Regions from separate parts of the Streptomyces sp. NPDC055140 genome, predicted to be linked through region 2. Evidence: riboswitches for the same ligand, from Rfam matches in the RefSeq annotation. Region 2 holds a riboswitch; the other holds the start of a gene.
What was found. A riboswitch is a leader RNA that binds a small molecule or an ion and turns the genes downstream of it on or off. The one in region 2 is predicted to bind glycine.
Positions count from the first base shown of each region.

Region 1 (14,961 bases), on a different contig from region 2:
TCGACCCCATGCGCATTCGAATCGTGGACGCCTTCACCGACCGCCCCTTCGCCGGCAATCCGGCCGGCGTACTGCTCCTCGACGCCTTCCCCGACGACGCCCGGCTCCTGGACATCGCCACCGAGGTCAACCACGCCGAGACGGCCTTCGCCCACCCGCTGCCCGCCGGCGGCGGTGCCGACTGGGCGCTGCGCTGGTTCACCCCCGCCACCGAGGTCGACATGTGCGGCCACGCCACCCTGGCCACCGCGCACGTGCTGCACAGCACCGGCGCCACCCACGGCCCGGTCCGCTTCGCCACCCGCAGCGGCGTGCTCGTCGCGACCCCGCGCGAGGACGGCACGATCACGCTCGACTTCCCGACCGCGCCCCTGACCCGTATCGACAGCCCCGAAGGGGTTGCGGCAGCCCTGGGCGCCGAGCCGCTCTCGGTGCACGACACGGGCCGCCAGGTGGGCGACCTGCTCGTCGAGCTCGCGGACGAGAAGACCGTGCACGCCCTCGCACCCGACCTCAAGGCGCTCGCCGCCCACTCGGAGCGCGGCGTGATCGCCACCGCCCGCGCCGCGGACCCCGACGGCGCCTACGACTTCGTCTCCCGCTGCTTCTTCCCGCGCGTCGGCATCGACGAGGACCCGGTCACCGGTAGCGCCCACACAGCCCTCGCGCCGTTCTGGTCCGCGCGCCTCGGCCGCGCCGAACTCACCGGCCTCCAGGCCTCGGCGCGCACGGGCTTCGTGCGCACCGAACTGCGCGGCGCACGCACCCTGCTGACCGGCCGCGCCGTCACGGTCATCGAGGGCGACCTGCTGGCCTAGGGCCTTTCACGCCGCAGGGGGCGTACGAAGATCTCGTACGCCCCCTGCCTCCGGCACCCGCCCCGGCCTCACGCCGTGGGCAGCCACCCCACCTTCCCCGCGAGCAGCGCGTATCCGACGAACGCACCGATGTCGAGCAGCGAGTGCGCCACCACCAGCGGCCCGACCCGCCCCCACCGCCGGTACAGATACGCGAAGGCCAGGCCCATCGCGAGGTTCCCGAAGAAGCCGCCGATGCCCTGGTAGAGGTGGTACGAGCCGCGCAGCACCGAACTGGCCACGATCGCCGTGCCGGGCGTCCAGCCCAACTGCCCCAGCCTGCGCAGCAGATAGCCGACGACGATCACTTCCTCGAGGACGGCGTTCTGGATCGCCGAGAGAATCAGGACCGGGAACTTCCACCACACGTCGGGCAGTGCCTCCGGCACCACCGTGAGGTTGAAGCCGAGGCCACGGGCCGCCAGGTAGAAGGCGATGCCCGTGCTGCCGATGACCGCCGCGATCACCGCGCCGCGGGTCGCGTCGAAGAGTGGCCTCGTGCGGTCGAAGCCGATCGTCCGCATCCCGACACCCTCGCGCAGCAGCAGGTGCGCGACGAGCGCGACCGGGACGAGCGCGCTCGCGATCCCGAACAACTGCCACGCCAGATCAAGCCACGGCCGCCCTGGAGCCGCCGAGGCGTTCAGGGTCGCCGCCTGGTCCTTCAGACCCCCCGGCTTGGTGACCGATCCGACAAAGCTGATCAGCGCGGACACTCCGCTCGCACCTAGCGAGAGCGCCAGGACGAGCAGTGTCTCGTTCCGAAGAATCTGTCGCGAGAGCCGCTCGTTCGGAAAAGAATCGGCCACCGCACCCGCCTCCGCCTGCACACCTGCCTCCAGTTGAGTAATCCCGCCTCATCCCCCACCTAGCCCCGCTAGGGTCTCGAATACAGGTACGAAGATCGCGCGCGACAGGCCGGGGGGACGAAGGCCGTTCTTTGGTGTACCTCTCCCCTTCCGTCGGGCCGGGACCCAAGGAAGGGCACCACCGCATGGGACGTCACAGCTTGCCCGACGAGTATGGGACGGACGCGGTCGGCCCCCGCCCCCGCACGCGCGGCCGGACCGTCGCCATCGCCACGGCCCTCGTCCTCGTGGTCGCCGGGGGCACGGCCCTGGCTGCCAGGAGCGGCCTGCTCTCCTTCGGCGGGGCCTGCGACGGCAGGACGGTCCACCTCGACATCGCCGCCTCGCCCGACATCGCCCCCGCACTGCACGACGCCGCGGACCTCGCCCGCAAGAACCACCTGACCTCCGACGGACAGTGCCTCGACACCCGCGTGCAGGCGGGTGACTCGTACAAGATCGCCGATGCCCTGCGCAAGGGCCGGAAGGGCACCGGGGACTACGAGGCGTGGGTGCCGGATTCGAGTCTGTGGATCCAGCGCGCCGGCCTCGGCGGGAACGCCACTCCGGTCACGGCGATGGGCAACATAGCCTCCTCCCCCATCGGCATCAGCATGGTGCCGTCGGCCGCGAAGAGCATGGGCTGGCCCGCGAAGAAGTACACCTGGGCGCAGTTGACCGGCGCGGCCATGGAGAGCGACAAGCTGCGACTCGGGACCGCGGACCCCGCGCGCAGCGCGACCGGTCTCCTCGCCCTGACCCAGCTGGGCGCCTCCACCAAGAAGTCCGGGTCGGAGGGCGACACCCAGGCCGCTGCCATGGCCAAGGCGCTCTCGCAGCGCACCACCGACAGCGACAGCCAGCTGACCGACACCCTGGCGCGCGACTCCTCCGGCACCGAGCAGGGCAATCCGCGCCGCAATCAGGCGCTGATCCTCTCCGAGCAGTCCTCGTTCCGGTACAACGCGACCGCCGGCGACAAGGACGGGCTCGAACTCTTCTACCCGAACGACGGCTCGCCGCAGCTGGACTACCCGTTCGCGCTGGTCGACGAGGGCGTCAAGTCGACGGACGAGCGACGGGCCGCGATCCGCTTCATGACCCTGCTCGGCGAGGACGCCGGCCTCAGGATCCTGGACAAGCACGGCTTCAGGACGGACGACGAGGAGCCCTCGGACGCGCTGGTCGCCGGGGCTGGCGGCCGCAGCCCGCAGCCGTACGCAGCGTCGGAATCCGAGCCGCCGACGGACAAGGAGCTCCAGGAGACCCTCGGCATGTGGACGATCACGGTGCAGAGCGCCCGGATCACCGTCGTCGTGGACGCCTCCGCCTCCATGGCGAACTATGTGCCGGGCCGCAACCAGTCCCGCATGGAGGTCACGAAGGCCTCGATGCTCCAGGCGCTCGCCACGTTCACGCCCGAGGACGAGATCGGCCTGTGGGAGTTCGCCACGCTCCTCGACGGTAACCGCGACTACCGCAAGCTCGTACCCACCGAGCGCCTCGGCGACCGCAAGGGCGGCGGCACCCAGCGCGACAAGCTGTCCGAGGCCTTCAGCGGCCTGCAGCCCGTGCCGGGCGGCGCCACGGGTCTTTACGACACCACGCTCGCGGCCTACGAGGAGGCCACGTCCTCCTACCGGAACGGCAAGTTCAACGCCCTCGTGGTCGTGACCGACGGCGCGAACCAGGACCCCGGGTCCGTCTCGCGCAGCAACCTCGTCTCACGGCTCCAGAGCCTCGCCGACCCGCAGCACCCGGTGCCGCTCATCGCCATCGCGGTCGGCCCGGACGCGGACAAGGACGAGGTCGAGCAGATCGCCGGGGCCACCGGCGGCTCCGGGCACCAGGTCAGCGACCCGGCGGAGATCCACGCGGTGATCCTCAAGGCGATCGTGGAGGCGGGCGCCAAGGGCTGACCCGGGCTGGACCGCCGCACCGGTCAGCCCAGTTGCACCGCCGGTGCCGGGAGCCCCACCGGCCACGTGTGCACCGGCTCGCCCGCGTGCATCAGCTCGCAGTAGCGCCGGGTGGTCGCCGCGAGCGCCGCGTCGCGCTCCAGGCCGCTCTCCAGCGCGCGGTGGAACGTGGCCACCTGCCAGGAGGCCCCGTTGACCCGCCGTCGGCAGCGCTCCTCGATCACCCCGAGGTAGAAGTCACGGTCGGCCGCCTCGACCCCCCAGGCGTCGAGCCCGGCAGCGGCCAGCGGCAGCAGCTCGTCCCGTACGAGCGTGACGGCGGGCACCTTCTCGACCCCGCCGAAGCGGCCCCGGCGCGGCCAGTCGAGGCGCGCCTCGATCCCGTACCGGCAGGCCTCGTCGAAGTTGCGAGCCGCCGCGTCGAAGGGCAGCCGGGTCCAGACGGGACGGGCATCCTCGGCGAGGGCGCGTACGACGCCGTAGTAGAAGGCGACGTTCGCGATGACGTCGATGACGGTGGGGCCCGCGGGCAGGACGCGGTTCTCCACGCGCAGGTGCGGCATGCCGTCGGCTATGCCGTACACGGGTCGGTTCCAGCGGTAGACGGTGCCGTTGTGCAGGACGAGCTCGCCGAGCGCCGGCACTCCGTCGTCGTCGATGACGCGCAGCGGCTCCTCGTCGTCGCACAGGGGCAGCAGCGGGGGGAAGTAGCGCAGGTTCTCCTCGAAGAGGTCGTACGCGCTGCTGATCCAGCGCTCGCCGAACCAGGTGCGCGGCCGGACCCCTTGGGCCTGGAGCTCGGGCGGGCGGGTGTCGGTCGACTGCTGGAACAGGGGCGGCCGCGATTCGCGCCACAGCTCATGTCCGAACAGGAACGGCGAGTTGGCGCCGACCGCGACCTGCACGGCCGCGACGGCCTGCGCCGCGTTCCACACGTCGGCGAAGCGGGCGGGCGTGACCTGGAGGTGCAACTGCACGGAGGTGCACGCCGCTTCGGTCACTATGGACCCCGAGCTGCAGCGAAGGTGCTCCACCCCGTCGATGTCGACCACGAAGTCCTCGCCGCGCGCGGCCACCATCTGGTCGTTGAGGAGGCTGTAGCGGTCCACGTCCGACAGGTTCGCGGAGACGAGATCATCGGGCACGAGCGTCGGGAGAATGCCGATCATCACGATCCCGGCGTCCACCTCGTTCGCTTTCCGGTGGGCATAGGCGAGGCCGGTCCTGAGCTCCTCGGCGAGCCGGTCGAGAACGCGGCCTTCCAATCGATGAGGGGCAATGTTCACTTCCAGATTGAACATTCCGAGTTCGGTCTGGAAATCACGGCTCGCGATGCGCTCGAGAACTTGCGCATTCATCATTTTCGGCATGCCGTCGGGCCCCGCGAGATTCAACTCGATCTCCAGGCCCATCAGATTCCTCGGACGATCGAACCTCTCCTCCTCCAGGAGCCTCGCGAGCCCCGCCAGACACTGCTGCAGCTTCCTGCGGTAGTGCCGCCGATCGGACAGGTCGAACGCGCCCGCCACGACCTTCTCCCCCATGGAAGCGTCCCTCCTCGCATGGACGACACGGCCACCCGGCCGCTGTGTCACGGTGGATGATGCCCAGGCAATGTGATCGATAACGCCCCGCTCCCCGTCGCGGGCGAGTAGGCTCGCAGCAGTTGTCACGGGGCACATTCACGGGGCATGCAGCATGTCGAGGAGTCGATTCCACCTAGCCTGGTGATAAACACCGACGAGAATCGGCCGTCCGCTCGCCGTGAAGATTACGAGGTCACGAACCCAACCCCGCTGGAAATCGGTAGATTTCCCTCATCTCGGCGACCGAATAACGCCTTGCCGAGCATTTTCGCGACAGCTAGCCGAAACACTGCGTGAACACGTGTCGTATAAACTTCGCGAACGAGGCAGAGAGTTGGCGCTCGCGGTACCTGCCCCCCGCCCCCTCTGGCCCGGTCAGCAGACAGCGCCGTCCGCTCGTCCCGCCACGCCCTCGATCCAACGTGCCTGTCGAATGAGAGGCGACCCACCATGCCGCTGCATGTCCCTCCGGCTCCCGCGCCCGCCCTGCGCACCGTCCTCACGGCCCTCGGTTCCCCCACCGCAGTCCGCGAGGCCCGCACCCCTTCCCTGCGCTCCGCCCAAGGACCGGCGAGCCCCGAACTCCCGTTGCCCGTCCACGTGCTGGACCGGGTCACGGGCAGCGCGGGCCCCTCACCGACCCGACTCGCCGGCTGGCGGTTCCTGATCCGCTGCGGGGAGCGCGCGGTCGCCGCCGCCGACACGATGCTGACCGCCGACGGCTGGGCGTTCTCGCACTTCTTCGAGGGCCCGTATGTCGCGGCGACCGAACGCGCGCTGCGCCAGGCCGAGTCCATGCCCGCGGCCTACCAACCGCGCCTGCTCTCGGTCCCGGAGCTGTACATGCTCACCCTCTGGCTGCACGGGGACTGCAACGCCGACGCCTCCACGGGACATCCCGCGGCCAGTGACCTCCTGGTCCCGCTCGCGCCCGCGCCTCCCGGCATCGCCGCCCACCGCCCCCACCGGGTCGCCGAACTGCTGCCCGTCCTCACCCATCGACTGACCCCCGCGCCACTTCTGGGCTCACCCGCCTGACGCGACCGGGCCGTCCGAGGCGCCCGCGCCCCGCTACCGATGCCGACCGGTCGCGGGGCGCAGCCATGCCCGCGCGGGCCCGTCCGGACTAGCCCGGTCAGGCCACCCCGAACCACCCGAAGGGACAGTGCAGTTGGGGTGAACCGTCCGCACGGGTGACGCGTCCTCATCCAGTGAGGACCGCTGCGACGAAATACCTGCGGATTGACGCCCGTGGGGCAACACTGGGGTCCGGACCGACCGACAAACGGGGGGCGGCCATGAACAACGCTTCGAGCCGCAGGACAGACAGCGACATCACACCCATCACCGACATCACTTCACAGGGAAAGATCCCATCCATGTGCCAGCACCAGCCACCGTGCCCGTCCGCAGACTCCGCCGACCGGGAGGCCGCACTCCCTGTGGCCCACCACCCCGAACAGGGCTGGAGTCTGCTCTGCAACGGCGTCCTGCTCTTCGAGGACACCGGTGAGCTGCTGCCCAACGGGCAGATCATCGCTCCGCACCGCCCGGTGCACGTCGTGACCGCAGCCTGAGCGCATCCGGACGCCGACGGCGTCCCCAGTACGAAAGGGCCGGCCCCGGGAAACCCCGGAACCGGCCCTGACGCATGTCAGCGTGAGTATCAGTCCTCGTACGCGTCCATGGGCGGGCACGAGCAGACGAGATTCCGGTCGCCGTACGCCTGGTCGATGCGGCGGACCGGCGGCCAGTACTTGTCGGCGGCCACGACACCGGCGGGGAAGACGGCCTCCTCGCGGCTGTACGCGTGCTCCCACTCGCCGCCGAGCGCGGCCGCGGTGTGCGGCGCATTGCGCAGCGGGTTGTCCTCGGCGGGCCACCGGCCCGAACCGACCTTCTCGATCTCCCCGCGAATAGCGATCATCGCCTCGCAGAACCGGTCGATCTCGGTCAGGTCCTCGCTCTCGGTCGGCTCGATCATGAGCGTTCCGGCCACGGGGAACGACATGGTCGGCGCGTGGAACCCGTAGTCGATGAGCCGCTTGGCGATGTCGTCGACGCTGACGCCGGTCGCCTTGGAGATCGGGCGCAGATCGATGATGCACTCGTGCGCGACGAGGCCGCCGGGGCCCGTGTACAGCACCGGGAAGTGCGGCTCGAGCCGCTTGGCGATGTAGTTGGCGCTGAGCACCGCGACCTGCGTGGCCCGCTTGAGGCCCTCGCCGCCCATGAGACGCACGTACGCCCACGAGATCGGCAGGATGCCCGCGGAGCCCCACGGCGCCGCGGAGATCGGGCCGACGCCGGTCTCGGGTCCGGCGGCGGGCTGCATCGGGTGGTTGGGCAGGTACGGCGCGAGGTGCGCACGGACGCCGACCGGGCCGACGCCGGGGCCGCCGCCGCCGTGCGGGATGCAGAACGTCTTGTGCAGGTTGAGGTGCGAGACGTCGCCGCCGAAGTGGCCCGGCTTGGCGAGACCCACCAGGGCGTTCAGGTTGGCGCCGTCGACGTAGACCTGACCGCCGGCGTCGTGCACCTGCGCGCAGATGTCGGCGACGTGCTCCTCGAACACACCATGCGTGGACGGGTAGGTGATCATCAGGACGGAGAGCTCGCCGGCGTACTGCTCGATCTTGGCGCGGAGGTCCGCGACATCGATCTCGCCGTCGTCGGCCGTCTTCACGACGACGACCTTCATGCCGGCCATCACGGCGCTCGCGGCGTTCGTGCCGTGCGCGGACGACGGGATCAGGCAGACCGTGCGCTGGTCGTCGCCGTTGGCGCGGTGGTAGCCACGGACGGCGAGCAGACCGGCCAGCTCGCCCTGCGAACCGGCGTTCGGCTGGAGCGACACGTTGTCGTAGCCGGTGACCTCCGCCAGGCGCTCCTCCAGCTCACGGATGAGCGTGAGGTAGCCCTGCGCCTGCTCGGCGGGCGCGAAGGGGTGCAGCTGGCCGAACTCGGGCCAGGTGACCGGCTCCATCTCCGTCGTCGCGTTGAGCTTCATCGTGCAGGAGCCCAGCGGGATCATGCCGCGGTCGAGCGCGTAGTCGCGGTCGGCCAGCTTGCGCAGGTAGCGCAGCATCGAGGTCTCGGAGCGATGCGTGTGGAACACGGGATGCGTCAGGTAGTCGTCGCCGCGCAGGAGGCCCGCGGGCAGCGTGTCCACGGCCGCCGCGTCGAGCGCGTCGACATCGGCCTCGACACCGAACGCGGTCCAGACGGCGCCCAGTTGGGTACGCGTCGTGGTCTCGTCACACGAGATCGACACATGGTCGGCGTCCACGAGGTGGAGGTTGACGCCACCTTCGCGCGCGGCGCTCACGACGTCGGCGGCCCGGCCCCCGGCCTTCACGGTCAGGGTGTCGAAGTACGCGCCGTGCACGACCTCCACGCCGCCGGCCTTGAGGCCCTCGGCGAGCAGCGTCGCGAACCGGTGCGTGCGCCGCGCGATGCCCTTCAGGCCCTCGGGCCCGTGGTAGACGGCGTACATGCCGGCCATGACGGCGAGCAGCACCTGAGCGGTACAGATGTTGCTGGTGGCCTTCTCGCGCCGGATGTGCTGCTCACGGGTCTGCAGCGCGAGGCGGTACGCCTTGTTGCCGTCGGCGTCGACGGAGACGCCCACGAGGCGGCCGGGCAGGCTGCGCGCGAACTTCTCGCGGACGGCCATGTAGCCGGCGTGCGGACCACCGAAGCCCATGGGGACACCGAAGCGCTGCGTCGTACCGACGGCGATGTCGGCGCCGAGCTCACCGGGCGAGGTCAGCAGCGTGAGGGCGAGCAGGTCGGCCGCGACCGTGACGACGGCGCCCAGCTCGTGGGCCTGCTCGATGACGGGCTTGATGTCGCGGACTGCACCGGAGGCGCCCGGGTACTGGATCAGGACACCGACGACGCCGCGCTCGGCGACCTCGGCCGGGATGCCCTCGGACAGGTCCGCGACGACGACCTCGACACCGGTCGGCTCGGCACGCGTCTGGATCACTGCGATGGTCTGCGGCAGCGTGTCCGCGTCGACCACGAAGGCGCCGTTCTTGACCTTGCCCATGCGCCGGGACAGCGCCATGGCCTCGGCCGCGGCCGTGCCCTCGTCGAGCAGCGAGGCGCCCGAGGTAGGCAGGCCGGTCAGCTCGGCGACCATCGTCTGGAAGTTGAGCAGCGCCTCGAGCCGGCCCTGCGAGATCTCCGGCTGGTAGGGCGTGTACGCCGTGTACCAGGCCGGGTTTTCCATGACGTTGCGCAGTATGACGGGCGGCGTGAACGTGCCGTAGTAGCCCAGTCCGACCATCGAGTCGAGAACCTGGTTGCGGTCGGCGAGGGAGCGGAGCTCTGCGAGCACCTCGGCCTCGGTGCGGGCTCCGGGAAGATCGAGCGCCTCGGCGCTCTTGATCACGTCCGGGACCGCGGCCGCCGTCAGCTCGTCGAGCGAGCCGTACCCGACCTGCGCGAGCATCTTGGCCTGCGCTGCTTCATCCGGACCGATATGGCGCTGCTCGAAGGGGATTCCCTGCTCCAGCTGGGAGAGCGGAATACGGTTGGCGGTCATTGCGGAGGCCTCCTGGTCATTGCGACCTGCGAGGGGCACCACGGCGCGGGTGCCCGGACGGCCTCCCCCTCTGTCATCTCAACCTGAGAGTTTCACCGGCACACCCCACATCACGAAGGGCATGACGACTTTCACCGTCGGTGAGAGCGGAGGCCTGAACGCCCGCCCTGCTTTCCAGAGTGACCTCGTCCGTGCGGTACAGGGGCCTGAGAGATTCCGGGGAGGAGTTGCTCCTTCGGCGCCTCCGATGCCATCTCGGAGGACTCTCCCGCACGGGGTCGGCAGCCATCGCCAGCCTACCAGCGGCAACAACACCCCCCACCTCGAGTGGCCGCCTTCCCCAATGTGCACTTTGGTAGTGCTTACGGATGAGTTGCGAGCAGCTGGAGGGCCCCGTGCAGACCGATGTCGATCCGCGCAACCTGATCGGCCGCAAGGCGTTCGACCGCAACGGAGCCAAGATCGGGACCGTCGACGAGGTCTACCTCGACGACGCGACCGGTGTACCCGAGTGGGCGGCGATACGTACAGGCCTGTTCAGCCGGGACGCCTTCGTCCCCCTGGAGCCGAGCGAGCTGGTGGAGGGCACCCTGCGCATTCCCTTCGAACGCTCCCTGATCAAGGACGCCCCCGACTTCGGGGTCGGCCGTCACCTCTCCCCCGAACAGGAGCTCCAGCTCTACCACCACTACGGTCTCGACATCTCGGCCCCGGGCGACCCCGAACCCCCTGAGGACCGCGACTTCGGCAAGATCGCCCGCCCGTCAGACGACACCTGACCCGGCATCCGGCTCCCACGCCACAAAGCGCCCGGCCCCGCCCTCCACCAGTGGCAGCGGCTCCGCCGGCACGAGCGCGGGGTCGTCGGTCCGGAACGTACGCACCCGTCCCGGCTCCGAGTACGGCGTCTCGAAGCGCACGGTCACCCGCCCGAGCCCGCTGCCCTGCACCCACCCGTGCCCGAACTGCTCGTGCCGCACGTCGTGCCCGGCCACCCAGCGACGGCCCGCGGCCTCGACGACCTCTTCGGTAGCCGCCTGCCCCTCGTCCCCCGCACAACCCGCCCCTTCCGCCTCGCCCTCACGCTCCCCCTCGGCCGCCTGCGCATCGGCCTCGGCCTGCGCCCGCGCCTGCGCGAACAGGTCCTCCTGCGTGTAGTCGGCCAGGCCTGTCACCCCCACGCCGAGCAGCCGCACCCCGCCCGTCGTGTCCACGGACTCCAGGAGCCGGGCGGCCGCCTCGCGCACCACGGCGGGGTCGTCGGTGGGCCCGCGCAGCGTCTCTGATCTCGTCAGCGTGGAGAAGTCGTAGCGCCGCACCTTGAGGACCACGGTCCGCCCGGACCGCTCCGCCCCCCGCAGCCGCTGCACACACCGCTCCGCAAGCCGCTGCACCTCGGTACGCACCCGCACCCGGTCGTGGATGTCCACGTCGTACGTGTCCTCGACCGACACCGACTTGGCGTCACGCTCGGCCACCACCGGCCGGTCGTCGTGCGCGAGGGCCATGGCATACAGCGACGCCCCGTGCGACTTCCCCAGCAGCCGTACGAGCTCGTCCTCGCCTGCCTCGGCGATCTCCTCGACCGTGGTGATCCCGGCACGTCTCAGATGGTCCCCGGTCGCCGGCCCCACGCCGGGCAGCGTGCGCACCGACATGGGCCCGAGCATGGCGCGCTCGGTGCCGGGCACGATCAGCACCAGCCCGTCCGGCTTCGCCTCCTCGGAGGCGATCTTCGCCAGCATCTTCGACGCAGCGAGCCCCACCGATCCGGTCAGACCGGTCACGGCCTTGATCTCGTCCCGCAGCCGCTCGCCGACGAGCCGCGCTGACGCGGCGTCCCAGGCCGCCTCACCGGCCTCCAGATCGACGAACGCCTCATCGAGGCTCAGCGGCTCCACGAGCGGCGACAGCTCCCGCAGCAGCCCCATCACCTGCTCGCTGACCTCCCGGTAGAGCTGGAAGCGCGGCACGAGATACGCGGCATTGGGCGCGAGCCTGCGCGCCTGCCCTATCGGCATCGCCGAGTGCACCCCGAACACCCGGGCCTCGTACGAGGCTGTGGCCACCACCCCACGAGGCCCGATCCCGCCCACGACCACGGCTTTCCCGCGCAGACTCGGCTTCGATGCCTGCTCCGCCGAGGCGTAGAAGGCATCCATGTCGAGATGCAGGATCGTGGGCGCGGTTCTCACACGTCCGATGCTGCCCTACGGCACTGACAATGCCCCGGCTGACGCATCGGCCCCGCTCACACCGCGCGGTGGCGCCGTCTCGCCAGCTCGTCCGCCGGGTTGTTCCCGAGGAGCGTCTCACCGGTGTCGATGCGCTCCCCGTGCAGCTGCGACAGGGCGCTCTCGACGTCCCGCCACACCACACCGACAGCGATACCGAAGATTCCCTGACCGCCCTGGAGCAGATCGTGGACCTCCGCCGGCGAGCTGCACTCGTAGACCGTGGCGCCGTCGCTCATGAGGGTCAGCCGCTCCAGATCGCTGAAGCCGCGCTCCCGCAGATGCTGCACCGCGGTGCGGATGTTCTGCAGGGAGACACCGGTGTCCAGGAATCGCTTCACGATCTTCAGGACGACGACGTCCCGGAAGCTGTAGAGCCGCTGGGTACCCGACCCGTGGGCCGGGCGCACACTCGGCTCGACCAGTCCGGTCCTCGCCCAGTAATCCAGTTGCCGATAGGTGATACCGGCCGCCGCGCACGCGGTGGGTCCCCGGTACCCGACCTGCTCGGGCGTCGCGTCGTGATCCCCCTGAGCGACCACCGGCAACACCGTCGGCCGACGCGGAATGTGATCGGCCGCGTGGCCGTGAAGCGAGTACGGGCCGCTCTCCGCCGGACTGTGTCCGCCGCCCCCAGCCGTACCGTCGCCGCTGCTTCTCACGCCGACCTCCTCTTTGACCTGCCTTCTCGACGGTAGGCAGTCACCAGGGGTGCGTCAACGATCGCCACACTCGGCACGCCGAGTGATAATCACCCTACGAGTGGTTTCCCGTACCTCACCGCGGGGAAAGGCTAGCCGAATGGTCCGGCCGGGCCCCCGGCGCGGCAGCGGCCGCCTTACGACGGCCGCTCGCGTCACTGACTGTTGGTCCCGAAATCCTCGGGCGAGATCTGGTCGAGGAACTCGCGGAACTTCTCCACCTCGTCCTCCTGCTCATCCGGGATCGCGATCCCGGCATCATCGAGCACACCGTCACTGCCGTAGATCGGCGTACCGGTGCGCAGCGCGAGCGCTATGGCGTCCGACGGGCGGGCACTGACCTCGACCCCGCTCGAGAACACCAGTTCCGCATAGAAGACGCCTTCGCGCAGGTCCGTGATGCGTACTTCCGTGAGCTCCTGCCCGACCGCTTCCAGCACGTCCTTGAAAAGGTCGTGCGTCAGCGGGCGTGCGGGGGCCATGCCCTGCTGTGCGAAGGCGATGGCCGTCGCCTCCCCCGGTCCGATCCAGATGGGGAGGTAGCGGTCGCCTCCCACTTCACGCAGGAGCACGATCGGTTGGTTGGAGGGCATTTCGACCCGGACACCTACGACGTCGAGCTCGTTCACACAGCAACCCTAGGACGTGCCCGGCAGGTTTGGGTAGTCGGGCACCCTTCGATCGCCGGACGCACACCGCGCGAGCACCCCTCGGATCAGGGCAGACGCACGCCGAGCGCGGTCTGCACAAGCGCGCCGTGAAGTTTCACCGTCAGCCCCGCCAGCTCCTTCGCGCGGGCCTGCGCATGCGCCCTGGTCTGGGGATTGCGGTGCCGTCGCAGCGGCGCGACGACCTGGTCGACCAGACCGGCCTCCCTGTCGGCCGCGGCCTTCATCGCCCGCAGATGCCGCGGCTCGATCCCGAAGCGGCCCAGTTCCATGACCAGCTCGGCGACGGTGACCGCCTCCGCGTCGTATCCGCCGTCGGGCAGCGGCGCGATGAGGCCGTACGACTCCCACTCGTCGAGCTCGGGAGACTCGATGCCGGCGGCGGCAAGCAGCTCGTCACGGCCCACACGGGCCACTGTCGCCCCTTCGCCGCCCTCAGGGGCGCTGCCGTCCTCGCCGTGGCCCGGCCGTCCCGGAGAGGGCAGCGTGATCGCTTCTCCCCGCTCGAGTGCGTCGAGCTGTTCCTTGATGACCTTCAGCGGCAGGTAGTGATCCCGCTGCATACGCAGTACGTGGGCAAGTCGCTCGACGTCGTCCGGGCTGAACTTGCGGTACCCCGAGGGGGTGCGCTGCGGCTCGATCAGCCCCTCCGACTCCAGGAACCTGATCTTGGAGATGGTGACTTCGGGGAACTCGTCGCGCAGCACGTTCAGCACGGTGCCGATGCTCATCAGCCGACTGTCCGTGAGGGCGATGCCGTGACCGGCACCGCCCTTCGGTGTTTGAAGCATGGACCTTCCTGACAGGTCAGATGCCCCGCTGGCTCGCGTAGAAGACCAGCCGGTACTTGCCGATCTGCACCTCGTCGCCGTTCGACAGCCTGACCGAGTCGATCCGCTCCCGATTGACGTACGTTCCGTTGAGGCTGCCCACGTCGCTGACGGTGAAGGCACCGTCGGCACCGCGACGGAACTCCACGTGGCGGCGCGAGACGGTCACGTCGTCAAGGAAGATGTCGCTCTGCGGGTGGCGTCCCGCCGTGGTCAGTTCGCCGTCGAGGAGGAAGCGGCTGCCCGAGTTCGGACCGCGTCGCACCACCAGGAGCGCCGAGCCGAGCGGCAGTGCGTCGACTGCGGCCTGGGCCTCCGGGGAGAGCGCCGGCGACAGCGTCTGACCGGTGACTTCGGCGTCGTAGGCCTCAAGGCCCGAAATTGAAATCGTCGAGGTCGTCTCGGACGGACGCTCGGCTGCGGCGCGCAGAGGCGCCCCGCAGTTGGAGCAGAACCGGCTCGCCTCGGCGTTGCGGTTTCCGCACCTCGTACACACCAGTGCCGACATGGACGGATCCTCCTGCCGCGGCTGCCCCGCGGGGGCATGGGACGCATACGGATCGGGGGTAAACCCTCCACCCGCACTTGAGGTTGACGGTTCCCCGAAACCTATGCGGCCGGACGCGGCAGGGTCAACAGACGACGCGCCCTGTCCGCCCGAAATGTCACCACTCTGAGGACCGACCTGATCACGGAACAGCGGACGCTCCGTCCCCTGCACCTCCGCGTCCTGGGTGCGCGGTGCACGGTGGCGGGCAGTGGCATT
Region 1 covers NZ_JBSGTG010000018.1:204,346-219,306, forward strand. Annotated here, with positions in the region: gene ACWFR4_RS30535 (PhzF family phenazine biosynthesis protein) at 9-818, shown strand; gene ACWFR4_RS30540 (CPBP family intramembrane glutamic endopeptidase) at 887-1,687, opposite strand; gene ACWFR4_RS30545 (substrate-binding and VWA domain-containing protein) at 1,852-3,624, shown strand; gene ACWFR4_RS30550 (glutamate-cysteine ligase family protein) at 3,648-5,168, opposite strand; gene ACWFR4_RS30555 (hypothetical protein) at 5,661-6,248, shown strand; gene ACWFR4_RS30560 (DUF5999 family protein) at 6,590-6,787, shown strand; gene gcvP (aminomethyl-transferring glycine dehydrogenase) at 6,877-9,762, opposite strand; glycine riboswitch at 9,947-10,043, opposite strand; gene ACWFR4_RS30570 (PRC-barrel domain-containing protein) at 10,158-10,541, shown strand; gene ACWFR4_RS30575 (DNA polymerase IV) at 10,527-11,957, opposite strand; gene ACWFR4_RS30580 (MerR family transcriptional regulator) at 12,014-12,658, opposite strand; gene ACWFR4_RS30585 (bifunctional nuclease family protein) at 12,853-13,326, opposite strand; gene ftsR (transcriptional regulator FtsR) at 13,413-14,156, opposite strand; gene ACWFR4_RS30595 (FHA domain-containing protein) at 14,173-14,961, opposite strand, start outside.
Region 1: linked by a shared signal. The riboswitch ahead of gcvP (aminomethyl-transferring glycine dehydrogenase) and the one ahead of gcvT (glycine cleavage system aminomethyltransferase GcvT) in region 2 are both predicted to bind glycine.

Region 2 (14,961 bases):
GCTGGCGCGGCTGAGCGCCGCCGAGCGCAAGCACATCATCGACGACTTCATGGAGCAGACCTTCGGCGGCCTGGACGCCGCCGACCCGGACATCCGCACCCGGATGCGGGTCATGGTTCCCGACCTGCCGGAGGACCCGACGACCGAGCAGGTCGATGCGTGGGTGGAGCTGGCCGAGCTGATGCAGGACCCGGACTTCCGGGCGCACATGCGCAGCATGATCGAGTTCAACGCCGCCGACCGGGGGCCCGACGTGCCGCCGGGCAGCTCGCTGTGGTTCATGAGCCGCCTGGTGCAGCTCGCCGGGGAGGCACGGGAGCGCGGCGTCGCGCCCGAGTCGCCCGAGGCGGAGGAGGTGCTGCGGGGGCTGCTCGGCGCCGGCGCCGACCTGGCCGCCGTACTGGAGCGCATGGAGGCCGCGGCCAACGACGACGTGGCCCGCTTCCGTGACCTGGTGTCCCTGGTGCGGGGCCTGGAGACGCTGCCCCGGCACAACGAGGAGTTCGCGTGGGTGGTCGCCGCACTGCGCGCTCGTACAGCCGGTTAATCTGACCTCCGTCAGTGTTACAGCAAGAAGGGGTGGACCCGGTGGCGGACATCGAGGAAGCACGCAAGGCGTTCCAGCGGTTCGACGCGGACGGCGACGGCTTCATCACGGCGGCCGAGTACAAGAGCGCGATGGCTCAGATGGGCGACTTCAACGTCACCGAGTCGGTCGCCGAGGCGCTCATCGCCCGGCAGGACGCCAACGGGGACAAGGTCCTCTCGTTCGACGAGTTCTGGGCGAACCTGAACAAGGCCTGAGCGCTGAGACCCCAGCCACGTCCGCGAGGCCCGGCGCCCGAGGTGCCGGGCCTCGCTGACGTGTCGCTGCTCACCCTCCTCGGACTCGGCCCCGAGGAGGACGCCGTCTACCGGCTTCTCGTGGACCGGCCCGACAGCGACCCGGCCGCACTGGCCGGCCCGGGGGCCGCGCCGGACGACATCGTCCGCGCCCTCGGTCTCCTCGTGGAACGGGGACTCGCCAGCGCCGAACACCGCGACGGCACCGTCCGCTACCGCGCCGCCCCACCCGTCCTCGCCCTCGGGCCGCTCCTCGAATCCCGCCGTGCCGCGCTGCACCGGGTCGAGTCGCTCGTCGGCGACCTGGCGGAACGGCACCGCTCCGCCCAGTCGTACGTGCCGGTGGAGGTGCTCTCCGGCACGGTCGCGATCCGGCGCAGGCTCCTCGCCATGCAGCGCCAGGCGCGCCACGAGGTGTGCTCCTTCGTGCCGGCGATGCCGGTACCCCAGGTGCTCACTTTCCAGGACAACCTCGAAGAGGCCGAGCGCGAGGCGATGGATCGCGGCGTCACCCTGCGCGCCGTCGTGGAGCGGGGCTGCCTCGAACAGCCGGACACCGCGCGCACCCTGGCCGACGTCGTCGCGCACGGCCAGCAGATCTCCGTCGTCGAGGACCTGCCGATCAAGATGGTTCTCGTGGATCGAAGGGCTGCCCTGCTGCCGCTCGACCCCGAGCGTGACGAGGTCGAACCCGTCGCTCTCGTCGTGCACCGCAGCGGCCTGCTCACCGGCCTGCAGTCGCTCTTCGAACAGCACTTCGCCAAGGGCCGGCGGCTGGGCGCGCACGGCGCCGAGGGGCCGGGTGACGGCGGCGGACGTGAACTCGACGCCACCGACCGGCAGATCGTCGGGCTGCTGCACACCGGCCTCACCGACGCGGCCATCGCCCGCCAGCTCGGCATGGGCCACCGCACCGTGCAGCGGCGGCTGCACGCCCTCATGGACGAGGTCGGCGCCGTGACCCGCTTCCAGCTCGGCTGGCACGCGGCGCGCGCGGGCTGGCTCGACGAGGAGAACGCCAACTCCGTCCCACCGCAAGCCTCCTGAGGCGCATTTGCGCCACGGCACGTTCACGCCAGCACCATCCCCTGTTCGCGGCACCCGCCATACCGAAGCATCGACCCCGTCAACCGCGTGGGGCGCAGGCGCCCCACTTACAGGTGTGTGATGGGGAGGGCTCTGTGAGACGAACGAGGATCCGGCGGATGCTGGCGACCGGTGTGGTCGTCGCCGCCACGGGATCGGCGCTGCTGGCCGCGCCGGCGTGGGCGGACGACGACACCACCGCGCCCCCGGCCACCACGGCGGCGGACCCGGTGCCGGTCGCCCCCGCGATGACACAGGGCCTGGACGACGCGGTGCGCGGGGGCACGCCCGCCGAGGCCGCCCGCGCCCATCTGAAGGCCCACAGGGGTACGTACAAGGTTCCGGTCTCCGATCTGAAGACGCTCGGGACCACCAAGTCCGGCAAACAGTCCTCCGTCCGCTTCCGCCAGCAGCACGACGGCGTACCGGTGTTCGGCGCCGAGTACGCGGTGCAGAGCGAGGCGGCCGACGGCGGCCGGCGCGTCACCTCCGCGACCGGCACGCTCTACACCCACCTCACGGTCTCCACCACGCCGACGGTGTCGCAGGCGGCCGCCGAGCGGCGGATGTTCACGCTCGACGGTGACCTGTCCCGCGTCGAGGGCGCGAAGACCGCCCAGCACGGTCTGACGGTCCTGCCCGACGCCGCCGGCGGCAAGCTGGCCTGGCACTTCACCGTCACCGGCGCCCGGTCCGACGGCAGCCCCGTGCGCCAGGAGGTGTACGTCGACGCGCGCGTGGGCGGCATCGCGCTCTCGTACAACAACATCGACGCCGCCGACGCGTCGCCCGCGGAAGGGACGGGCATACGCGTCGACGGCAGCGAGGCGAAGCTCGACATCAACAAGGAGGCCGACGGCTCGTACACGCTCGTCGACTCGACGCGCGCCATGTACGCGCGGACCGGCGGGCAGATCCGCACCTACGACGCGCAGCGCAAGAGCTACACGGACGTCGCGGGAGGCCCCGTCACGGACGACATCCCGCTGGTGAAGTCCGCCGGTGACCGCTTCGACGGTGCCAACACGTCGTCGGGCGCGGTCGACGCCCACCTCAACGCCGCCAAGGTCTACGAGTACTACAAGGACAAGCTCGGCCGTGACGGCATCGACGGCAAGGGCGGCAGCGTCTACTCCGTCGTCAACGTCGCCTCCAACGGCAAGGACTACGCCAACGCGTTCTGGGACGGCGACAAGATGGTCTACGGCCACATGGGCGGCGTGCCGCTCTCCGTGGGTCTCGACGTCGTCGGACACGAGATGACGCACGGCGTCACCGAACACTCCGCCGGGCTCGTCTACCTCAACCAGTCGGGTGCCCTCAACGAGGCGATATCCGACTACTTCGGCAACGCCATGGAGACCGCCGACAAGGGCGTCGCGATGAGCGACCCGACGTCCGGCCTCATCGGCGAGTACCTCTGCAACGGCACCAAGCCGCTCGACGAGTGCGCCCTGCGCGACCTCAACGACGGGCGCAACGCGCAGAGCGACTACGACCCCATGACGCTCGACTTCGACAACGGCGGTGTGCACTCCAACTCCACCATCGTCGGTGGCGCGCTGTGGGACATGCGCAAGAGCCTCGGTGCCGACCTCGCCGACCGGATCACCTACCGGGCGGCCCAGAACTACCTCACCCCGCTCTCGGGCTTCACCGACATGCGCAACGCGGTCACCCTCGCTGCGAAGTCCCTGAAGGTCTCCAGGGGCGACCTCGCCGTCATCGCCAAGGCCTTCGACGACCACGGCATCGAGCAGGGCTGGGAGCAGAAGGCCGGCACCCACGACGGCACCACCATCGGCGCCGACGTCCTGCCCGCCTACGAGGTCTACGCCGGCATCGACGAGCAGGCCGCACAGATCAGCGGCGACGTCTACGCCATCGGCCATGGCGACGCGATCGCCTGGGGCGAGGGCGGCGCCGACTTCGGCATCACGGTGGGCCGCTTCGGCAAGCATCACCAGCACGAGCTGGCGCAGCGGGACGCCTACCTGATGGACCCGTCCCTCGACGACGAGCGCGTCGTCTTCACCCGGATCTCCGCCGACGGCATCGGCATCTACCAGTCCGGTGACAAGGGCCAGGGCGCGATCAGGAAGCTGGTCGACACCCCCGACGCCGACGAGACCGAGCCGGTCACCGAGAACGGCGCGCTCGCCTACATCCGCACCACCGCCGACGGCGAGCAGGACGTCATGCTCCGCAAGGCCGACGGCACCACGGTCAACGTGACGCCCGAGGCCGGCACCAAGGCGGGCCGACTGGCGATGAAGCACGGGCAGATCGCGTGGGCCGGCGGCGCCGACCACACCTACGTACGCCTCTACGACATCGCCACCGGCACCACCCAGAGCAAGCGGATCGGCGGCTTCATCTTCAACTCCATCGGTGATGTCCAGCTCACCGCGGACCGCATCTTCTGGCGGGAGAACAGCAGCCTGTTCGGAAGCACCGGCTTCCAGTCCGCGCCCGTCGACGACCTGACCAAGGCGGCGAAGCTGCGCCTGCCGACGGGCACCTACTTCGCCCAGTTCTCCGTCACCGACGACTACTTCGCGTACTCCACGTACGACGCCTGGAGCGGCCTCGGTGGCTGGAGCGGCCCGGAGAAGGTGAAGGTCCTGGCCGCCGGCACGGCCGACGTGGTCGCGGGGACCGGCGCCTTCAGCCGGGTCTCCTGCTCCTCCGGCGCCCAGCTGGCCCCGTCCCTCGGTGACGGCCGGCGCGCCGTGTGGCTGGACACGAGCGCCGCGGCGACCGATGTCGTGACCCGGGAGACGTTCGCGGGCACCTGCGAGTAGCCCGGCCCGACCGTCCTCGCGGGGGCGCCCACCGGAAGTCCCGGTGGGCGCCCCCTATTTCCTAGCGCGCCACCACCGCCCGGTTCGGCAGGTGCGCCCCCGTTCGTGTGGCACCCGCGCGAGACCGGCATAGCCCGGCCGGCCCGGAGGTACGTGACCACGCGCGTACCGCACGCTCCTCCAGAAGGGCTCCACATGAAGATCGGCATCATCGGCGCCGGCAACATCGGCGGCAATCTCACCCGCCGTTTCACCGCGGCCGGCCACGACGTGTCCGTGGCCAACTCGCGCGGCCCCGAGACCCTGCGCGACCTCGCCGGGGAGACGGGTGCCACGCCGGTGACCGTCGCCGAGGCGGCCCGCGGCGCCGACGTCGTCGTGGTCACCGTCCCCATGAAGGCCGTCCCGGGTCTGCCCGGTGACCTTCTCGACGACGCGCCGGAAGGCGTCACCGTCATCGACACCGGCAACTACTACCCGCAGCAGCGCGACGGCCGGATCGCCGCCATCGAGGAGGGCATGCCCGAGAGTCGCTGGACCGAGCTCCAGCTCGGCCACCCGGTCGTCAAGGTCTTCAACGGCACCTACGCCCACGAACTCCTCGACAAGCCGCGCCCCAAGGGCGACCCCGAGCGCATCGCCCTGCCCGTCGCCGGCGACGACGACGCGGCCAAGACGGTCGTACGCGACCTGCTCGACGGGATCGGCTTCGACTCCGTGGACACGGGCGGCCTCGACGAGTCCTGGCGCCAGCAGCCCGGCACCCCCGTCTACGGCCTCGCGGCGGACGCGGACACCGTCCGCAAGGCCCTCGCGGAGGCGTCCCCGGAACGCACGGCGGAGTGGCGCGCCTGAGTCACCCGGTGCGAGGGCGCGTCACGGGGTGGCCCAGTCCCGCAGCGCGCCCTTGCTGGTGAACTGGGCGACGTCCTTGTCGAGCGGACTGTCCGTGTACTGATGGAACTTCCAGGCCGCCTTGATGCGCGGTTTGCCGGCCGTCGTGTAGTCGGCGATCCAGAGCCCGTCACCGGCGTAGGACGTCGTGTCGACGGTCAGCCAGAAGTTGCGGTTCGTGTAGAGCAGCACCCGGTGATGGGGGCGCAGGCGCTTCACCTCGCGGATGAAGCGGTCCTTCTCCGCGTTGCTCGCGCGGGTGCCCTCCCCGGTCGTCTCCCAGTCCACGGCGAGCAAGTCCCCCGCCTTCTCCGGGGCCTTGCTCACGAAGTACTCGGCCTGGGCCGTGAGGTTGCCCGGCCACAGGAAGTGGTAGAAGCCGACGACGCAGCCGCCGTCGCGGGCCAGTTTCGTCTGCGCCGTGAGCCGCGGATTGACGTACGAACGCCCCTCCGTCGCCTTGATGAAGACGAACGACTGACCCTCCGTGTCGAAGGTGGACTGGTACGAGCTGACGTCGATACCGCGCAGCATGCTGGCCTCCCGGTCGGTGGGGCGACGAGGTCGAACATCCATCGTCCCCGATCCGGTCCCGTCGGGGTACCTCTTTCCGCACGTTGATCCGCTGGACGGTGCGGCGCCGCACCAGGACGTTTCGATGGCCGCAGTCTTGGAACACGCTTTACACGGCTTCGTGCAACTGCCGGAGCCGTGTCGATGTCTGACAGGGAGTTGGGCCCGTTGGGGGGCATGGGGTGACTCGGAGAGTGGGGCAGGTCGTGGGACGGCGCAAGGGCGGAATAGGGATCGCGCTCGTGACGGTCGCGGTGCTGGTGGGCGCGAGCGCCTGCGGCGGCGGCAGTGGCGACAAGAAAGCGGGCGGGGACGACGGGAAGGCGGCGGGGAAGCCGGGCGCGAGCGCCTCGCCCACACCGGCGAAGCCCAAGGGTCCGCCGATGCTCCTGGAGACGATCACTCCGCTGAACGACGCCAAGGTCGGTGTGGCGATGCCGATTTCGGTGGTCTTCACCAATCCGGTGGCCGCCAAGGCGCGCGCCTCCGTCGAGAAGCACCTGAAGGTCAGCACCTCGCAGCCGGTGGCCGGTGCCTGGCACTGGTTCGGCGACAAGCGCGCGGACTGGCGCCCGAAGACGTACTGGCCCTCCGGTACGAAGGTGAAGATCGACGCCGACATGAAGGGCGTCAGCAACGGCAACGGCCGCTACGGCGTGCACGGTTACACGCACACCTTCACGGTGGGCGACGACGTCCGGGCCGACGTCTCCGTCACCGGTCACACCATGAAGGTCAGCAAGAACGGCCAGGCCGTGCGCACGCTGTCGATCAACGCGGGCAGCGCCGAGTACCCGACCTGGAACGGCACGATGGCCGTCATCGACAAGCAGGAGAAGGTCCACATGACCTCCTGCAGCGTCGGCATCAGCTGCAACAAGGGCAGCGCCAACTACTACGACCTGACGCTGCCCTGGGACGTCCACCTCACCCAGTCCGGCACGTACGTCCACTACTCGACCGGTGACCCGAACCCGGGCAGCGGCTCCGCCCGTGGCTCGCACGGCTGCGTCCACCTGTCGCTGGCCGACGCCAAGTGGTTCTACGGTCAGGTCAAGCAGGGCGACCCCGTCACGATCACGGGCTCGCCGCGCGCCAAGGCTCCGGCCGACAACGGCTACGCGGCCTTCAACCTGAGCTGGGACCAGTGGCTCGCGGGGAGCGGGGCGGGGGAGGGCGCGACGGCGACCCTGTGACCGCCGCCGCCCTCAGCGCCTGCTGATCATCAGCACTCGATGATGTTCACCGCGAGCCCGCCGCGGGCCGTCTCCTTGTACTTGACGGACATGTCGGCGCCGGTCTCCTTCATGGTCTTGATGACCTTGTCGAGGGAGACCTTGTGGCTGCCGTCGCCGCGCATGGCCATGCGGGCCGCGGTGACGGCCTTCACGGCGGCCATGCCGTTGCGCTCGATGCAGGGGATCTGGACGAGGCCACCGACGGGGTCGCAGGTCAGGCCGAGGTTGTGCTCCATGCCGATCTCGGCGGCGTTCTCGACCTGCTCGGGGGTTCCGCCGAGGACCTCGGCGAGGGCACCCGCGGCCATCGAGCAGGCGGAGCCGACCTCGCCCTGGCAGCCGACCTCGGCGCCGGAGATGGAGGCGTTCTCCTTGAAGAGCATGCCGATGGCGCCCGCGGAGAGCATGAAGCGGACGACGCCTTCCTCATCGGCGCCGGGCACGAAGTTGATGTAGTAGTGCAGGACCGCGGGGATGATGCCCGCGGCGCCGTTGGTGGGCGCGGTCACGACGCGGCCGCCCGCGGCGTTCTCCTCGTTGACGGCCATCGCGTAGAGGGTGATCCACTCCATGGCGCGGGCCATCGGGTCGCCCTCGGCGCGCAGCTGGCGGGCCGAGTTCGCGGCGCGGCGGCGGACCTTGAGGCCGCCGGGCAGGATGCCCTCGCGGGACATGCCGCGCGAGACGCAGGCCTGCATGACGCGCCAGATGTCGAGGAGGCCGGAGCGGATCTCGTCCTCGGTGCGCCAGGCCTTCTCGTTCTCCAGCATCAGCGCGGAGATGGACAGGCCGGTCTCCTGGGCGAGGCGGAGCAGGTCGTCGCCGGTGCGGAAGGGGTACTTGAGGACCGTGTCGTCGGGCACGATCGGGTTCTCGCCGGCCGCCCCCTCCTGCGCGAGCACGGACTCGTCGACGACGAAGCCGCCGCCCACCGAGTAGTACGTCTTCTCCAGGACGAGCGCGCCCTCGTGGTCGTAGGCGAAGATCGTCATGCCGTTGGCGTGGTACGGCAGTGCCTTGCGGCGGTGCAGGACCAGATCGTCGTCGAAGCTGAACGGGATCTCGTGGACGCCGAGCAGGCTGATCTTCCCGGAGGTCTTGATCGCCTCTACGCGGTCGTCGGCCTTCTCCACGTCGACCGTGCGGGGGGAGTCGCCCTCCAGACCCAGCAGGACCGCCTTGGGGGTGCCGTGGCCGTGTCCGGTGGCGCCGAGGGAGCCGTAGAGCTCCGCCCGTATCGAGGCGGTGTGGGCGAGCAGGCCCTCGTTCTTCAGGCGGCGAGCGAACATGCGGGCCGCCCGCATCGGGCCGACCGTGTGGGAGCTGGACGGGCCGATGCCGATCGAGAACAGGTCGAAGACCGAGATGGCCACGGGGGAACTCCTAGGTGGGGTTTCGGCGGACGCCGTTGTCCGCCGGGTGGTGCGCAAGCTGATACGGAGGGCGGTGCATGGGGCGGGGCACCGCTCTCACTGTCCAGTGTGCGCGGTGCCCCGAAATTTCATACGTACAAATGCGTACGAAACTACTTCAGGCCGGGGTACAGGGGGTACTTGCCGGCGAGGGCGGTGACGCGGGCCTTGAGGGACGCCGCGTCAGTGCCCCCGAAGGGAGCGGGCGCCTTCAGCGCTTCGGCGATGATGTCGGCGACCTCGGTGAAGTCCTCGGCCTGGAAGCCGCGGGTGGCCAGCGCCGGGGTGCCGATCCGCAGGCCCGAGGTGACCATCGGCGGGCGCGGGTCGTTCGGGACCGCATTGCGGTTGACGGTGATGCCGACCTCGTGGAGACGGTCCTCGGCCTGCTGACCGTCGAGCTCGGACTCGCGCAGGTCGACCAGGACCAGGTGCACATCCGTGCCGCCGGACAGCACGTTCACGCCCGCGGCGCGCGCGTCGTCCGAGGTCAGACGGGCGGCGAGGATCTGGGCGCCCTCGATGGTGCGCTGCTGGCGCTCCTTGAAGTCCTCGCTCGCGGCGACCTTGAAGGAGACGGCCTTGGCGGCGATCACGTGCTCCAGGGGGCCGCCCTGGAAGCCGGGGAAGACGGAGGAGTTCAGCTTCTTCGCGAAGTCCTTCTTCGCGAGGATGATCCCGCCGCGCGGCCCGCCGAGGGTCTTGTGCGTGGTGGAGGTGACCACGTCGGCGTACTCGACCGGGTTGGGGTGCAGCCCGGCCGCGACGAGGCCGGCGAAGTGGGCCATGTCGACCCACAGGAAGGCGCCGGTCTCGTCCGCGATGCGGCGGAACGCGGCGAAGTCCAGCTGACGCGGGTAGGCGGACCAGCCCGCGATGATGACCTTGGGGCGGTGCTCCTTGGCGAGGCGCTCGACCTCGGCCATGTCCACCAGGCCGGCCTCGTCGACGTGGTAGGCCACGACGTCGAACTGCTTGCCGGAGAAGTTCAGGCGCATGCCGTGGGTGAGGTGGCCGCCGTGGGCGAGGTCCAGGCCCAGGATGGTGTCGCCGGGCTTGGCGAGCGCGAAGAGGGCGGCCTGGTTGGCGGAGGCGCCGGAGTGGGGCTGGACGTTGGCGTACTCGGCGCCGAAGAGGTCCTTGACCCGGTCGATGGCGATCTGCTCGGTGACGTCGACGTGCTCGCAGCCGCCGTAGTAGCGCCGGCCGGGGTAGCCCTCGGCGTACTTGTTGGTCAGGACCGAGCCCTGCGCCTCCATGACCGCGACCGGAGCGAAGTTCTCCGACGCGATCATCTCGAGGGTGGACTGCTGACGGTGCAGCTCGGCGTCGACCGCGGCGGCGACGTCCGGGTCGAGCTCGTGCAGGGGGGTGTTCATGAGCGACATGGTCGTGGTGTCCCTAGTTGCCGGAGCCGGAGAACGCGTCGTACTCGTCCGCGGAGAGCAGGTCCTTCGGCTCATCCGAGATGCGGACCTTGAACAGCCAGCCGCCCTCGAACGGGGCGGAGTTCACCAGCGCCGGGTCCTCCACGACGTCCTGGTTCGCCTCGACGACCTCGCCGGTGACCGGGGAGTACAGGTCGCTGACGGACTTGGTCGACTCGAGTTCGCCGCAGGTCTCGCCCGCGGTCACCGTGTCACCGACCTCGGGGAGCTGGGCGTAGACGACATCGCCGAGCGCGTTGGCCGCGAACTCGGTGATGCCGACCGTCGAGACGCCGTCCTCGGCGCCCGACAGCCACTCGTGCTCCTTGCTGTAGCGCAGCTGCTGGGGGTTGCTCATGATCTGAATTCTCCTGTACGCGAATGGGTGCTGCGGAACGAGAGGGGTGTGCGCTGGGTTACTTCCGGCGGCCCCCGTGAGGACTGGTCGGGCTACTTCTGGCGCTTGTAGAACGGCAGCGCCACGACCTCGTACGGCTCGTGGGCGCCACGGATGTCCACGCCGACGCCCTCGGTGCCGGGGGCGGCGTGCGCCGCGTCCACGTAGGCGATGGCGATCGGCTTGCCGAGCGTGGGGGAGGGGGCGCCCGAGGTGACCTCGCCGATCACCTGGCCGCCGACGACCACGGACATCCCGGCGCGCGGCACGCGGCGGCCCTCGGCGATCAGGCCGACGAGCTTGCGCGGCGGGGCGGTCTCGGCGCGCTCGGCGGCGGCCTCGAGCGCCTCGCGGCCCACGAAGCGGCCCTCGTTGCCCGTCTTCTCGAACTTCACGACGCGGCCGAGACCGGCGTCGAACGGCGTCAGCGCCGTCGTCAGCTCGTGCCCGTACAGCGGCATGCCGGCCTCCAGGCGGAGCGTGTCGCGGCAGGAGAGACCGGCGGGGACGAGCCCGACCGGCGCGCCCGCGTCGGTCAGCGCCTGCCACAGCTTCTCGGCGTGCTCCGGGGCGACGAACAGCTCGAAGCCGTCCTCGCCGGTGTAGCCGGTGCGGGCGATGAGGGCCGGGACGCCGGCGACGGTGCCGGGCAGACCCGCGTAGTACTTGAGGCCGTCCAGGTCGGCGTCCGTGAGGGACTTCAGGATGCCGGGGGACTCGGGGCCCTGGACGGCGATCAGCGCGTAGGCGTCGCGGTCGTCGCGGACCTCGGCGTCGAAGCCCTCGGCGCGCTCGGTGAGCGCGTCGAGGACGATCTGCGCGTTGCCCGCGTTGGCGACGACCAGGTACTGAGGAAGACCGGCCTCCTGCTCGCCCAGGCGGTAGACGATCAGGTCGTCGACGATCCCACCGTCCTCCCGGCAGATCATCGTGTAGCGGGCGCGGCCGGGGCCGATCGTGGACATGTTGCCGACGAGGGCGTAGTCGAGGAGGTCGACGGCCTGCGGCCCGGTGACGGTGATCTCGCCCATGTGCGACAGGTCGAAGAGGCCCGCCTTGGTGCGGACCGCGATGTGCTCGTCGCGCTCGCTGCCGTACCGAAGCGGCATGTCCCAGCCCGCGAAGTCGGTCATCGTCGCGCCCAGCGAGCGGTGCAGGGCGTCGAGGGCGGTCTTACGGGGGGTGTTGCTCATGAGTGGTGCTCCAGGATCCCAGGCATGACAGACGAGGGCGATGGTCTTCCTCCCCATCTGTCATCGGAACCTGAGAGGTTCGCCGGCGCCACACGTACAGGTGGTCGCGGCTTGCACCTTGGGTGGAGCGGCCGAGGGCCGCCCGCTTTTCAGATATGCCTCGCCCGCGCGGTACGGGGCCTGAGAGATTCAAGGGAGGAACTTGCTCCTTCGGCGCTCCCTGGGACACGTAGGCGTCCGGGGAGCTCTCCCGCGCGGATTCAAGCGGCCGGTATGCAGTTGGTTGTGCTCTTGGCGCGCACATCATTGCATGCCGACCGTACGGGGAAACCACTTGTACGGCATTACCGTCTCTTTACACTTGACGGGCAAGGGTGGCGTGACCGGAACGGGGAGGACGATCACGGTGCACAAGGCAGCGGCGGGCGCGTACGTGGCGGCAGGGGTCGGACAGCGTGCGATGCCCCGCCCGAGGTCGGTGACGGGGCGCGGTCCGGTCGTCAGGGACCTGCGCGGCAGAGGCGGCCGCACGCCGAGGCGCCTCGGCTTCGCGCGGGGTGACCTGATCGTGGTCTCGGGGCTCCCGGGCAGCGGCAAGTCCACGCTGATGCGTCGCGCGGTCGGCGCCGGGGGAGCCGTGCGCATCGACTCGCAGGACGCCCGTGACCGCTGGGCGGCCCGGCTGCCCCGGCTCCTCCCGTACGGCGTGTACCGCCCGCTCGTGCGGCTCGCGCACTTCGCCGGGCTGCGGCGGGCCCTGCGCTCGGGAGGCAGCGTCGTCCTGCACGACTGCGGCACGCAGGCCTGGGTGCGGCGCTGGCTGGCCAGGGAGGCCGGGCGGCGCGGCGCGGACCTGCATCTGATGCTGCTCGACGTCGACGCGGACACGGCGCTGGCGGGCCAGCGGGACCGTGGTCGCGGGGTCTCGCGCTACGCGTTCGCCCGGCACCGCCGCGCGGTCACGGGTCTCGTGGAGTCGGCCGAGCGCGGTGACCTGCCGTGGGGCTGCGCGTCCGCGGTGCTGCTCGACCGGGACGCGACGGATGTGCTGAACGGGATCGCGTTCGAGGGCGGCTGACGTCCCGCGACCGCCTGTGAGTGTGCCGATACGGAGGGTGTCGTGTCACCCGTACGCGCTAGGGTTCGGCCGCAGACAGAGCGGTTCCAGAGCGGGTGGTAGGCACATGGACATTCCGGCGCAGGCACATGCACATCCGTACGGCGGGTGGCCGGCCAACGAGCTGGAGGAGGTGCTCGCCGCCTCCCTCGGGGTCGACTCGGCGGGCGGCCGGATCGTCGAGGTCCTCGGACGCAGTCAGGTGTGGATACCGCTGCCCCAGGGCGGCGGGCCCGGCAGCCCGAACCTCGACCTGCCGACGCTGGAGATCGAGGGCCAGGCCTATGTGCCCGTCTTCAGCTCGGAGGAGCAGTTCCTCGCGGTCGTCGGCGACCGGATGGGCTGCACGGTCGCGCCGGCCGTCGAGTTCGCGCGCGGGCTGCCCCCGCAGGTCGGCATCGCGGTGAACCCCGACGGCGCCGTCGGCGTCCCGCTGCCCCCGCCCGCCGTCGCCGAGCTGTGCAGGTCCGGCCGTACGCCGCTGGACGGGCCCGCCTCGGGCGGCCGGGTCAGCCTCTACGAGCCCGACTGGCAGAACGACCCGGTCGACTTCCTGGCCGCCGTGCGCGAGGAGTTCGAGGCGTCCGGCGTCGTCCTCACCGCCCGCCGCTGCCTCGCCAGCGTCGAGGGCGGCGACCCCGTCCTCTTCGTCGGTGTCGAGCTGTCGCAGTGGGAGGGCCCCGCGCGCAACCTGCCCATGGACGCCCTGGGCCGCGCTCTGGGCCGGGTCCAGGCGCCCTGGCCGGTGAACCTCGTCCTGCTCGACATCACCCAGGACCCGGTCGGTGACTGGATGCGCGCCACGCTGCGGCCGTTCTACACGCAGGGTCACTGAAAGCCCGGCGCCGGTCCCCGTTCGGGAGGACACGGGAAAGCGGTCGACCGCGCGTACGTCAAGTCGGTGTCAGGATCGCCGCTTAAGCTGGTTTCATGACCTGTCTGGGCGGTCCCGCCGCGGGGAGCGGGTCGAAATCGTCGGGTACGTCGCGAAGGGGCGGTTACGGGTGAGTGCGTCGGGCACGGCCGCGGCCGGTCAGGTCGAGCACATGCTGCGCCAGGTGACGCCGGGGCGTTACGACGCCTACGAGGCGCTGCTCAACGCGCTCGCGGACCCCGGCGCCGGCCAGGTGTGGATGCTGCTCTGGCACGGCCAGGCCGGATCCCCCGACGCGCAGTACGGGAACATGGACGTCGACGGCACCGCGTACGCCCCCTGCGTCACCTCGGCCCAGGAGTTGTCCGCCTCCGGCTGGAGCCGTGCGTACGAGGTCGTCAGCGGGGTCGACGCGGCCCGCACGCTCTACCCCGACCACTACGGCCTCTGGCTCAACCCGCACGCGCCCGGCGGCGGCGTCGGCATCCCGTGGCTCGACCTGCGCCGGATCGCGGGCGGCCTCGACCGCCAGCCCGCCGGGCCCCTGCGGCTGAGCGACCCCGCCATCGAAATCCCCCAGTTCTACGCCCTGCTGACGCAGAACGCGCACCGCACCACCGCGATCCGCTCGCTGCGCCGCGCCTGGGTCCAGCCGACGCTCGGCGCGCCCTATCTGGCGATCGGCCTCGATGTGTACGACACGTCGCCGGTGTCCGTGGACGCGGTGCGCGCGATGATGCAGCAGTCGGTCGTCGCCGTGCCCGACGGGCTGCCCGTCTCCACGGTCGCGATGTCCGACGAGCACGACCCCGTCGCCATGTGGCTGCGCGCCAACGCCCGCCCGTTCTACGACCGCGAGGCCCACGCGGCCCCGCCCGCGCCCGCCCCCGTCGCGGGGTACGGGTATCCGCCGCCGCACGGGACGTACTGAACTGTTCGGTCTTCAAGTGACATTACGGAACGGTTGGTTGAACGTAATTGAACCGCCCTGCCAAAGTTCACGTGAGGACCAGGTGAGGGTGCTCAAGTAATGGCCTGACCAGGTGTCGAGCGCACTGGTGGAGACTCGCAACTCGAGATCATCGCTGTATAGTCACATCGAT
Region 2 covers NZ_JBSGTG010000011.1:30,378-45,338, forward strand. Annotated here, with positions in the region: gene ACWFR4_RS21750 (helix-turn-helix domain-containing protein) at 1-547, shown strand, start outside; gene ACWFR4_RS21755 (EF-hand domain-containing protein) at 589-804, shown strand; gene ACWFR4_RS21760 (hypothetical protein) at 865-1,890, shown strand; gene ACWFR4_RS21765 (M4 family metallopeptidase) at 2,025-4,733, shown strand; gene ACWFR4_RS21770 (NADPH-dependent F420 reductase) at 4,929-5,588, shown strand; gene ACWFR4_RS21775 (glycoside hydrolase family 25 protein) at 5,610-6,161, opposite strand; gene ACWFR4_RS21780 (L,D-transpeptidase) at 6,395-7,396, shown strand; gene ACWFR4_RS21785 (L-serine ammonia-lyase) at 7,426-8,811, opposite strand; gene glyA (serine hydroxymethyltransferase) at 8,964-10,238, opposite strand; gene gcvH (glycine cleavage system protein GcvH) at 10,252-10,635, opposite strand; gene gcvT (glycine cleavage system aminomethyltransferase GcvT) at 10,728-11,867, opposite strand; glycine riboswitch at 11,915-12,026, opposite strand; glycine riboswitch at 12,027-12,130, opposite strand; gene ACWFR4_RS21805 (AAA family ATPase) at 12,328-12,945, shown strand; gene ACWFR4_RS21810 (enhanced serine sensitivity protein SseB) at 13,052-13,819, shown strand; gene ACWFR4_RS21815 (enhanced serine sensitivity protein SseB C-terminal domain-containing protein) at 13,989-14,789, shown strand.